2 linked regions of the Euzebya sp. genome follow. The protein of the gene in region 2 interacts with the protein of the main gene of each other region in a pairwise test. Links are inferred from orthologs where the notes say so. Each region holds a gene or a part of one and is shown on either strand. Other genes may lie near its edges.

Region 1 (6,186 bases), on a different replicon or contig from region 2:
CGCAGGCGGGCCACATCGGCGACCACCGGACATCGATCGTCACGATCCTGCCACCGGCCACCGGACGCCGACCACGCCGGGGACTGGCACGGCGGCGACCCCAGCGGCTAGCGTCCGCGGTCGATGGCAGCCCAGCACTCGATCGATCCCGACGGACGCCCCTACGACCCCGCGGCGGTGCCGGCGAAGGACGTGGTGGGCGCCGAGGGGTTCTTCGCCGTCGACATGCGGGCCGGCGTGGTGACCGCGGTCGACGACTTCCCCGAGGCCCGCAAGCCGGCCTGGAAGCTGACCGTCGACTTCGGCCCGGTGATCGGCGAGCTCCGCACCTCCGCCCAGATCACCAACTACACCGCCGCCGAGCTCCTCGGCCGCACCGTGGTCGGGGCGGTCAACCTGGGGGAGAAGCGCATCGCCGGCTTCACCAGCCAGTTCCTGGTCCTCGGCGCGCTCGACCCCGACGGCACGGTCCGGCTGCTCGAGCTGCCGGACGGGGTGCAACCCGGCGCGCCGATCGCCTGACCGCGTCCACCTGACCGCGCACCGCCCCGGCGCGTAGCCTCGCGGCACATGGACGTGATCGAGATCAAGGGCCTGCGGGTCGTCGGGCACCACGGGGTCTTCGACTTCGAGAAGGCCGACGGCCAGACGTTCGTCATCGACGCCACGCTCGACGTCGACCTCTCGGCGGCGTCGAGGTCCGACGACCTCGACGACACCGTCAACTACGGCGTGCTCGCCGAGACCCTCGCCGACGCGGTCGCGAGCACGCGCTTCGACCTGATCGAGCGCCTCGCCGGCCACCTCCTCGACCTGATCATGGCCGACCCCCGGGTCGCCGGCGCGCAGGTGCGCATCGCCAAGCCGGACGCCCCGGTCGCGGCGGACCTCGACGAGGTCGCGGTCTGCCTGCGGCGGCGCAGGGCCTGACGTGCGGGTGCGCATCCGCGAGGCGGTCGCGCTCCGCCAGCCACCGGCGGGGCCGGAGGCGGTGTTCCTCGGCATCGGCGGCAACACCGGTGATCGGCTGCACTACCTGAACCGCGGCGTGCGGCTCCTCGACCGCCACCCGCGGATCAACGTCGACGACGTCTCGAGCGTGTACGAGACCGCTCCGATCGGACCGTCGGACGACCCGTACCTCAACATCGCGGTCCGCGTGCTGACCGACCTCGCGCCCCTGCCCCTGCTGCGGGCCTGCCAGCGCGTCGAGGCCACCCTCGGGCGGGTCCGCTCGACCCGCTGGGGCGCTCGGACCATCGACGTCGACGTGCTGCTCTACGGCGACCGCCAGCTCACCGCCGACGTGCTGACCGTCCCGCACCCCGAGCTCGCGAACCGGGCGTTCGCCCTCGTGCCGCTGACCGAGGTCGCCCCCGGGTGGCGACTGCCGGACGGTCGCAGCCTCGCGAAGGCGATCGCGGACCTGGCACCCCTCGAGGGCATCACCGCGATCGGGCGGCAGGTCTCCGTCGAGCCGCTGCCGTCGGGGCCCCCCGACCTCGCGATCGGCACCCCGTGATGCGGGTCGCGATCGTGGGGCCCGGTCGCGTCGGGGGCGCGCTCGCCCTGGCCCTCGCCCACGCCGGGCACGACGTCGTCGCGCTGGTGCCCGGCGACCCCGCGTCGGCGTCCCTCGCGCGCGCCCGGTCCCTCGTGCCGCAGGCCGCGGTGGTGGCGCTGGCGGACCTCCCCCGCGACGTCGACCTCGTGGTCGTGACCACACCCGACGACCAGGTCGCGGCCGTCGCCCGGGCCGCGGGGGCCGCCGACGTCGTGGCACCCGGCCAGCGGTGGGTGCACATCGCTGGCGGACTCGGCCTCGACGCCCTGGCGGTCGTCCGCGCCGCGGGCGGTCGGGTGGCCGCCTGCCACCCCGCGATGACCGTCCCCGACCCCGAGCGGGGGTACGCGAACCTGCCCGGCGCGTCCTGGGCAGTCACCGCGGAGGATGCGGACCTCGGGTGGGCCCGCACGCTGGTGCTCGACCTCCGCGGGTCGCCGGTCACCCTGGCCGCGGACGACCGGACGCTGTACCACGCGGGCCTCACCCTCGGCTCGAACGCGACCACGGCGGTCGTCGCCATGGCCCGCGACCTCCTGCTCGGCGCGGGCGTCGAGGACCCGGCGGCGTTCCTGGTGCCGCTGGTCACCGCGTCGGCCGAGGGGGGCGCCCGGCGCGGCGTCGAGGCCCTGACCGGGCCGGTGCGCCGCGGCGACCACGGGACGGTGCGCGCCCACCTCGGCGAGCTCCGGCGCAGCTTCCCCGAGGCGGTCGAGGCCTACGTCGCCCTGTGCGACCTGCTGCTCCGCCAGTCCGTGCGCGCGGGCCTGGACGCCGAGCGCGCCGCCGCGGTGCGGGCGGTGTTGGACGAGGTCCGCGGCTGAACCTAGTGTGCAGGTGCACGGGTGACGCCCGTCGAGCCGTGCCGCCGCGACCGCGCGGCGTGACGTCCGAGAGAGGATCGATCGTGGGGAACCGAACGATGGCGACCGCGCGGGCAGCCCTGGCGCTGGCCGTGCTGAGCCTGCTCGCCGCCGGCTGCCAGGTCCGGGTGGACGCGGGGATCGAGCTGCAGCCGGACGACGTGGCGTCGGTCGACCTGACCATCGGCATCCGCCTCGAGGAGGGCTTCCCGAGCGACGTCCCGACCGAGGACGCGATGTCGGTGGAGGACACCGAGTCCGAGATCGCCGACCTCGCCTCGACCTGCGGCTTCGACGCGTCGGCCGCCGACATCACGCAGTACGACGAGGACGGGTTCATGGGCGTGAACGTCGCCCTCGACTCGATCCCCCTCGACGCGGTCAACTGCTTCTTCACCGAGCAGGGTGACGACCAGTTCTTCCAGTCCTTCGAGCTCGAGCGGGACGGTGACGAGTACGTGTTCGCCGCCACGATCCCCGACCTGACCCAGGGGTTCACCGAGGCGTTCAGCGAGGGCTTCAGCGAGGGGCTGGGCGGCCAGAAGCGCCAGGTGGCCGCGGAGGGCGATGCACCGCTCGACGAGGACGCCTTGGGGGACGCGCTCGAGGAGGGCTTCGGCGAGGCCCTGCAGAACCCCGAGGAGCTGTTCGAGATCACCATCCGGGTGACGTTCCCGGGCAACGTGGGGGAGAACAACGCCACCCGCGTCGAGGGGACGACCGCGATCTGGGAGGTCGGCGCGGGTGAGACCCAGCTGATGGCCCGCGGGGAGGCCAGCGAGGGCGGCGGGCTCGGCGGCACCCTCCTGTGGGTGCTGGTCGGGATCCTGTTCCTCGCGGGACTCGGCCTGATCCTGTTCCTGGTCCTCCGGGGACGGAACCGGACCTCACCGACCGACACGCCCGCCTACCAGGGCGGGCCCCCGGGCACCGGCGTCCCGCCGGGGCACGAGGGCGCGCACTTCCCGCCCGCCGGGGGCCCCGGCACCGTCCCGCCCCAGGGCGCGCCGGGCCAGGCGCCGCCCCCGGGCGTGGCTCCCGGCGGTCCCCCGCCCGCGTCGTGGGGCGGCACGCCGCCGGTCTCCCAGACCCCGCCCCCGCCCGGCGATCCGGGCGGGTGGGGCCAGTCCCCCCAGGCACCCCAGCCCCCTCCCCCCCAGCCCCAGGCGCCCCCTCCCCCGGTGCCGGACCAGTCCCCGCCGCCGCCCGCCCCGGAGGGACCGGCCGACGGCGGCGAGCCGCCGGCCCGCGGCGCCACCCGCACCTTCCGCCCCCAGGACCTGCTGCCGCCCGACGAGGGCCAGCGCCCGCCGCAGTAGGTGGCCGACGCTCCAGCGGTCGCCCGCACCAGCGCGGCGGTCCGCGCGGCGCTGGACGGCCCCCTCCGCGCCGGCCGGTCCATCGGCCTGGTGCCGACGATGGGTGCCCTGCACGAGGGGCACCTGTCGCTGGTGCGGGCCGCCCGGGCCGGGACCGACGTGGTGGTCGTCTCGATCTTCGTCAACCCGCTGCAGTTCGGGCCGGGTGAGGACCTCGACGCCTACCCCCGGACCTTCGACGCCGACCTGGCGGCGCTGACCGGTGAGGGCGTGGACCTGGTGTTCGCGCCCGAGGCCACGGCCTACACCCCTGCGGACGCCCGCACGACCGTGCACGTCGTCGGACTGACGGACGGGCTCGAGGCGGCCAGCCGACCGACCCACTTCGACGGGGTCACGACGATCGTCACGAAGCTCTTCAGCACGGTCCGCCCCCACCGCGCCTACTTCGGCGAGAAGGACTTCCAGCAGCAAGCCGTCATCCGCCGGATGGCGCGCGACCTGGACCTCGGCGTGGAGGTCATCACCCGACCGGTCGTGCGCGACCCCGACGGCCTGGCGCTGTCGAGCCGCAACACCTACCTGAGCCCCGACGAGCGGCGTGACGCGCTGGCCCTGTCCGCTGCCCTGGCCGCAGCGCAGCGCGGCTGGGCGGGCGACGCCGATGCGACGAGGGCGGACCTCCTGGGTACACTCGGGAGCGCTCCGGGAGTGCGTCTGGACTACGCGGAGGTCATAGACCCCGAGACCCTCGAACCGCTCGAGGGCGTCCACGACGGACCAGCCCAGGCAGTGGTCGCGGCACACGTCGGCGACACCAGGTTGATCGACACCGCACCGCTGCAGCCCGCGAGCACCGACCGAGCCTGAGACCCCACAGCGATCGGCTGGATCCCGCAGCACCGACTCGTGCACGCGAGCGTGCAACGACGGGACCGGCACGAGGAAGAGGTGGTGTGCGTGTTCCGCACCTTGATGAAGTCGAAGCTGCACCGCGCGACGGTGACCGGCGCCGATCTGAACTACGTCGGGTCCATCACGATCGACCCGGACCTGATGGACGCGGCCGACCTGATGCCGAACGAGCGCGTCCAGATCGTCAACAACAACAACGGCGCGCGGCTCGAGACCTACGTCATCTCCGGCGTTCGCGGCTCGGGCGACATGTGCCTCAACGGCGCCGCCGCCCGCCTGGTCCAGCCCGGCGACACGATCATCGTGATCAGCTACGGGATGTTCGACCGCGAGGAGGCCGCGGTCCACGAGCCGACGGTGATCATCCTCGACGAGTTCAACAAGCCGGTCGACGTGCGCGCCGACGAGCCGGCCCACACCGTCCTCACCTGACGGACCCGGGGCACCTGGCGCACATGGCGACGGCGGAGGGGGAGCGCGTGCCCGCCCTGGTGGCGCTGGCCGATGTCGTGGCGACCGCCCTCGCCGAGGACCTCGGGGAGGGGTGGGTCGTCGACGACGACCTGACCGCCGCCGCGACCGTCCCCGCGACCGCCACGGCGACGGCCCGGTTCGTCCCGCGCCAGCCGGGCGTCGTGGCCGGGCTCGGTGCGGTGGTGGCCACCTACGCCCTCGTCGACCCCTCCACCACCGTCACCCTGCACGCCGCGGACGGCGATCCCGCCGTCCCCGGCCGCGCGGTCGCGACGGTCAGCGGGCGGGCGCGGGCGGTGCTGGTCGGCGAGCGGACCGCCCTCAACCTGCTCACCCACCTGTCGGGGATCGCGACGGCCACCCGCCGCCTGGTCGACGCGGTCGACGGGGCCTGCGCGATCCGGGACACCCGGAAGACCCTCCCCGGCCTGCGCGCCCTCGAGAAGGCCGCCGTGGTCGCGGGTGGCGGCGCCAACCACCGGATGTCGTTGGTCGACGAGCTGCTGGTCAAGGACAACCACGTCGCCGCCGCCGGCGGCATGCGCCAGGCCGTCACCGCGGCCCTCGCCGCCGCCGGCGGTCGTCCGGTCCAGGTCGAGGTGGACTCCCTCGACCAGCTCGACGTCGTCCTGGCCGCCGGCGCGGAGCGGGTCCTCCTCGACAACTTCTCCCTGGCCGACACCCGCGAGGGCGTCGCCCGCTGCCGGGCGACCGGGCGGACGGTCTTCGTCGAGGCCAGCGGCGGGATCACCGGGGAGCGGATCGACGAGGTCGCGGCCTGCGGCGTGGACGCGATCGCCGTCGGCGCGTTGACCCACTCCGCCGGCGCGCTCGACATCGGCCTCGACATCGACCTGGACCCCGACCCCCCCCTCCACCCCGACCCCCACCTCCACCCCGGCGGGGACGCCTGATGCTGCTCGCCGTCGACGTCGGCAACTCGACGACGGTCATCGGCGTCTACGAGGGCACCGAGCTGGTCGAGCACTGGCGGGTGTCGACCGAGTCGGGCCGCACCGCGGACGAGCTCGCGCTGGTGTTCCAGGGCCTC
Region 2 (5,648 bases):
GACCGCCTTCTGGTTGGCCTGCCCCCTCGCGAGCTCACACGTCGGCACGCTCGAGGCCTCCGGCGTCATGCAGGACCTCAGCCGGCGCGTGCAGGACCCCGACGACCTCGCGCCGGCGCACCGCGCCGCCGGCCAGCGCTACGTCGCGTTCCGCAACGCGCTCGGGCCGCGGGTGCCGCGCGACCCGGCGGCCGGCGGCATGCCGGACCGGGTGAAGTGCCTCCACAGCCTGTACGCCCACCACCTCGCGACCCGGGACTCCGCCGTCGGGGCGTGGGTCGCCGAGCGCCTCGAGCCGATGCCCTGCCCGGCCCCGTGCGCGACGCTGCCGGAGGGACGTGCGGGTGGGGACGGGCACGGATGACCCGCGTCGCGGCCGTCGACATCGGCACGAACTCCGCGCGCCTGCTGATCGCCGACGTGGACCCGGCTGCCGGCCTCAGGCCGATCGACCGGCGCCTCGAGATCGTCCGCCTGGGCCAGGGCGTGGACGCCACCGGCCGGCTCGCCGACGAGGCGATCGCGCGGACCGCCGACGCCGTGCGCGCCTACGCCGCGGCGTGGCGGGCCGCTGATGTCGAGCGGGTGCGCATCACGGGCACGAGCGCCGCGCGGGACGCCGCGAACGCCGCCGAGTTCGCCGACGCCGTGGCGGCGGCCGCGGGTCTGCGGCCCGAGGTGCTGTCCGGCGAGGAGGAGGCCCGGCTGGCCTTCCTCGGCGCCACCGCCACCCTGTCGGGGCACCCCGGCCCGTACGCGGTGCTCGACATCGGTGGGGGCTCCACGGAGGTGGTGGTCGGGGACCACGACGTCGAGGCGTCGACGTCCCGGCGGATGGGCTGCGTCCGCCTGACCGAGCGGGTCCTGACCGCTGACCCGCCGACGATGGACCAGGTCGACACCGCCCGGGCGCTGGTGCACGCCGAGCTCGACGAGGTCGACGCCGCCGTCGCGCCCGGCCGGGCCGCGACGCTGATCGGCGTGGCGGGCACCGTGACGACGCTCGCGGCGCTGCACGCGGAGCTGGACGGCTACGTCGAGGGCGCGGTCCACGGGACGTCCCTGGCCGCGGCCGCGGTCAGCGAGCTCGCCGAGCGCCTGCTCTCGACCTCCGCCGCTGCGATCGGGCGGCTCGGACCGGTCCAGCCCGGGAGGGAGGACGTCCTCGCGGCCGGCGCGCTCATCCTCGACGAGTTCGTCGGGCGGTTCGGCTTCGCCGACGTCGTCGTGAGCGAGGCCGACGTGCTCGACGGCCTCGCCATGACGCTGGCCTCGCCATGACGCTGGCCTCCCGATGACGCTGGCCTCCCGATGACACTCGAGGTGGGCGGTGGCTGACGCGGGCACCGAGCCCGTCGAGCTGGTCGACGCCGATGGGCAGGTGCTCGAGGTCGTCACGCGCGCGGAGCTCAGACGGCGCGGACGCGCAGCACGGCACCGCTGCACCTACGTGGTCGTGCTGCGCCCCTCCGGCGACGTGGTGGTCCACCGGCGAGCGGACTGGAAGGACGTCTACCCCGGCGCGTGGGACCTCGCGTTCGGCGGGATCTGCGACGTGGGGGAGGGGTGGCGCGAGTCCGCGCGCCGCGAGCTCGCCGAGGAGGCCGGTGTCACGGGCGTCGACCTCGAGGACCTGGGCCAGGTCACGTGGCAGGCTCCGGGCGCCGCCCTGCTCGGCAGGGTCTTCGTGGCGCCGTACGACGGGCCCGTGGCGCCGGCGGATGGCGAGGTGGCGGAGGTGGACGAGGTGCCCGCCGCCGATCTCCGCTCCTGGATCACCGGACGGGACGTGGTCAGCGACTCCCCGGACGTCGTCCTGCCCCTCCTCGAGGCCCACCTGGGCCTTCCTCGGGGGTGACGGCAGGTGCGTCACAGGTTTGTCGTCCAAGGGTCAACGATGTAGTATTTCTACTACCTGAAAGAACGATGTACGACAGGAGTGATCCCGATGGTGCTCGAGCGGATGTTCACGCGGCGACGACCGGAGCAAGAGCGATCAACGCCGCCCCTCGTGCTCAGGCGCCTCGCCGCGGTCGGTGCGGTGGGCCTGTACCCGCTGTCGCTGCTGGTGCTCGACGACGGGCTCAGGCTGCGACCGCCCTTCGACAGCGTGCCCGTCGCGGTGCTCGTCGTCCTCGCGGTCGCGCTGTGGATCGCCACCTTCGTCTTCGTCAACGAGTTCCGGCGGCGGCTCGCGCAGGCACCCGACGACCAGCTCGACGAGCGTGAGCGCGCCGTCCGCGACGAGGCGCACCTGATCAGCTACCGGATCCTCGGCGGCGCGCTCGTCCTGCTGGCGCTGTGGACGCTCGTGGGCGCCCCGCTCGTCGCCGGGAGCCGCGAGATCAGCCTGGACGTGGTGCTGGACGCCGCCTTCGCGCTGGTGATCGCGGTGTTCACCCTGCCCAGCGCGGTGGTGGCCTGGCGCGACACCGGTGACGACCTCGACGAGGACGACGAGGTGGAGGGCGTGGCGCCGCCGGTGGACGGCGACCGCGTCCGCGGGAGCGCGTGATGGCGCGCGGACCGAGCGACGCCGACCAGCTGTTCAACCGGATCGCCGTGCTCCGCACCGAGCGGGGTCTGTCCCGCCGGGAGCTCTCGGAGGCCGTCGACGTGCACTACCGCACCATCGGCTACCTCGAGCGCGGCGAGTACAGCCCCTCCCTCGCCCTCGCGTTCCGGATCGCCCGCTTCTTCGACCTGCCCCTCGAGGCGGTGTTCAGCGACCGCCCCTTCACCCCGTTGAGCGAGCAGGTCTACCGCCGCGACGCGCCGGCCTGAGCCGAGCCGGTCGGACGAGGTCGAGGACCGTCGCCCAGCCGCCGTCCTGCGGCGCGGCGATCACGTGGTCGGCACCGGCGGCCTCCGCCGACCCGCCGGTGACGGCGACGGACGTCCCCGCCCACGCGAGCATCTCGAGGTCGTTGTCCCCGTCGCCGACGGCCAGGACCTCGCAGGGGTGGACGCCCAGCTCGGCACACCACCCCTCGATGCCGCTGATCTTCGAGACCCCGTGGGGGCCGACCATGATCGTCCACCCGCCCATGACGTGGTCCGGGCCGGTGTAGGCCTGGGCGAACGGCGCGACCGCACGGGCGACCGCGAGGCCGGCTGCCACGTCCTCAGGTCCCAGGCCGCAGACACCGAACCCGACCACCCGCCCTGCGGCGACGGCGGGGCGGGGGTCGCCGGGCAGGGGGTGGCCGAGGGCCCGCAGGTGGGAGGGGTGGGTGCGGCACCCCGGTGGCACGACCGCGTCGACGTCGTGGTCGCTGACGTGGACGACCGGGGGGAGGCCGTGGACCTCGAACGCCGCCAGCACCGCCGCGCCGGCCTCGGCGTCGAACGCCGTGCGGTGCCACTCCCTCCCGTCGAGCAGGTCCGCGCCGATCGCCCCGGACAGCAGCACGGCGGGACCGGCCAGGCCGAGGGGGTGCAACCCGGCGTGGGCGGACGCGTACCGCCGGCCGGTCGCGAACAGCACCGGGATGCCCCGCTGCCGCAGGGTCTGCACGGACGGGAGGGTCGAGTCGTGCACCTGCGCCGGTCCCCACCAGAACGTGCCGTCGAGGTCGGTGACGACGGCCTTCACCCGTCTGCGCATGCCGGCAGGCTAGGCGGTCAGCTGCACGTCGTCCGGTGCCGTGGGCCGGGAACTGCCCGCCGTCGGGTGGTGCGGCCCAACCATCTGCACGTCGTCTGGCACCCTCCGGGTCAGCGTGCAGTCGACGGCTTTGGGGCACCGGTCAGCGTGCAGTCGACGGCCGTGAGGCACCGGTCAGTGTGCAGTCGGCGGCCGTGGGGCACCGGTCAGTGGGCAGCCGATGGGCTCACAGCCCGTGGGGACGGGTCAGGCGCACTCGCCCTGGCCGAGTTGGACCGCGAAGCGGTCGGAGTGGCCCCAGTCGACGTAGAAGTCGGGGTCCTCGGCCAGCGCGGGCATGGTGTCGAGCGCCTTCAGGTCCGTCTTGATCGCTTTCGGGTCGACCCGTGCGACCCAGTCGGCGAACTGCTCGCCGAGCTCGCGCTCGGTTGCGTACCGCTCGACCAAGGCGACGGCCACGTCCGGGGCCTTCTTGGCGGGCACCTTCGCGACGTAGTGGCCGAACTTCGCGCCGCCGTCGCCGACCCGCGCACCGACGTACACCCGGTAGCCGGGCGCCTCGTTGCCGTCGGGGTCGCGGCGGGCCATGCCGCTGAACCCCAGGTCAGCGGTGGTGTGCTGGCCGCAGGAGTTCGGGCACCCCGAGATGTTGATCCGCAGGTCCTCGATCTCGTGCAGCCCGTTGGACTGCAGCGCGGCCGTGACCGCCTCGGCGAGCCCGCGCGAGGCGGTGATGGCCAGGTTGCAGGTCTCCGCGCCGGGGCAGCTGACGACGTCGCCGGACTTCTCCGCGCGGGCGAGCGCCATCCCCTCTGCGTGCAGGGTGGTGAACAGGGCGGGGACCTGCTCGGCGGTCAACCCGACGAACAGCAGGTTCTGGCGGATCGTCGTGCGGAGCTGCACCGCGTCACCGAACTCCCGCCACACCTTCGCGAGCGCCCGCAGCTGGGTCGACGTGACGTCGCCGAGGTGGAACGTCGCGTAGGCGCCGTAGGCGGTCGAGCCGTCCTCGGTGCGGTGGGCGAACACGTTCGCGTCGCGCCAGCGCTCGTACTCCACCAGCGCGCCGGGCGCGACCACGTCACCGGCGGGGGGCGGGGGGGCGTCCACCGCGTGGGACCCGCCCCGCGGGCGCACCGGGACGTCGAGGGAGGGGTAGGTCCGCTCCCGCTCGAGCCGCAGGCGGCGGGTCTCCACCTCCGCCCGGAAGCGTTCGATGCCCCACTTCTTCAACAGGAACTTCATGCGGGCGCGGACGCGGTTCTTCCGCTCGCCGTGCTCGTCGAAGATCTCGAGGATCGCCTCGACGGTGGGCAGCACGCGGTCAGCGGGGGTGAACGGCTCGAGGAGGTCGGCCTCGCGCGGGGCGGACCCGAGCCCACCGCCCACGTACAGGGCGAACCCCGGGTTGCCGTCGCCGTCGAGCCGCCCGAGGAAGCCGATGTCGTGGATGCCGAGCTGCGCGTGGTCCTTCGCCGACCCGTCGAAGGCCATCTTGAACTTGCGGGGCAGGTTCTGGGTGAGGGGGTGGCGCAGGAAGTACCGGGTGATCGCCTCCGCCGCCGGCCGGGTGTCCACCACCTCGTCGGGGTCGATCCCGGCCAGGTGGGACTGGGTGATGGTCCGCACGCTGTTCCCGCACGCCTCGCGCGTGGTCAGACCGGCGTCCGCGAAGCGCCGCAGCAGCGCCGGCAGCTCGTCGGTCGGGACGAAGTGCAGCTGGAAGTTCTGGCGGGTGGTGATGTGTGCGAAGCCGCGGGAGTGGGTGTCGGCGACGTCCGCGATCGCCTCCAGGTGGTCCGGCTCGAGCAGCCCGCCCGGGACCTTCGCCCGCACCATGTGGGTGTCGGAGTTCCTGATGCCGTAGCACCCCATGTGCAGCCGCTTGCCCCGGAACGCGTCGTCGTCGATCTCGCCGGCCCTCCAGGCGGCGATGACCCCTTCGAACTGATCGATCTCGGCGTAGTCGGCGTACGAGGCGGTAACCATCTGGGCTCCTGATCTGGGCGTTGCCCTGCGGACGCGGTCTGACGAAGGCTAG

Evidence for each region. Proteins that work in one complex are often made in the same cells at the same time.
Region 1: the proteins of ACEQ2X_RS00235 (region 2) and panC interact in binary tests that used the Escherichia coli proteins (3 or more experiments, as listed by UniProt). The link is inferred for Euzebya sp. from one-to-one orthologs.

Annotation. Positions count from the first base shown.
Region 1 is NZ_CAXQBR010000075.1:86,361-92,546, reverse strand. The notes cover bases 2,682-5,681. They hold panC (pantoate--beta-alanine ligase), read left to right. Parts: upstream 2,682-3,746; coding sequence 3,747-4,616; downstream 4,617-5,681. Other genes in these bases: nadC (carboxylating nicotinate-nucleotide diphosphorylase), read left to right, coding at 5,141-5,681; panD (aspartate 1-decarboxylase), read left to right, coding at 4,707-5,093; ACEQ2X_RS16875 (hypothetical protein), read left to right, coding at 2,682-3,746. In the rest of the region: ACEQ2X_RS16895 (tRNA-binding protein), read left to right, coding at 124-522; folB (dihydroneopterin aldolase), read left to right, coding at 571-930; folK (2-amino-4-hydroxy-6-hydroxymethyldihydropteridine diphosphokinase), read left to right, coding at 932-1,522; ACEQ2X_RS16880 (Rossmann-like and DUF2520 domain-containing protein), read left to right, coding at 1,522-2,388; more of ACEQ2X_RS16875, read left to right, coding at 2,472-2,681; more of nadC, read left to right, coding at 5,682-6,049; ACEQ2X_RS16855 (type III pantothenate kinase), read left to right, coding at 6,049-6,186. UniProt on the Escherichia coli protein: Catalyzes the condensation of pantoate with beta-alanine in an ATP-dependent reaction via a pantoyl-adenylate intermediate.
Region 2 is NZ_CAXQBR010000001.1:43,530-49,177, forward strand. What follows is about bases 125-3,094. They hold ACEQ2X_RS00235 (NUDIX domain-containing protein), read left to right. Parts: upstream 125-1,330; coding sequence 1,331-1,858; downstream 1,859-3,094. Other genes in these bases: ACEQ2X_RS00225 (DUF501 domain-containing protein), read left to right, coding at 125-364; ACEQ2X_RS00230 (exopolyphosphatase), read left to right, coding at 361-1,281; ACEQ2X_RS00240 (hypothetical protein), read left to right, coding at 2,012-2,515; ACEQ2X_RS00245 (helix-turn-helix transcriptional regulator), read left to right, coding at 2,515-2,784; ACEQ2X_RS00250 (HAD family hydrolase), read right to left, coding at 2,738-3,094. In the rest of the region: more of ACEQ2X_RS00225, read left to right, coding at 1-124; more of ACEQ2X_RS00250, read right to left, coding at 3,095-3,607; ACEQ2X_RS00255 (nitrite/sulfite reductase), read right to left, coding at 3,854-5,596.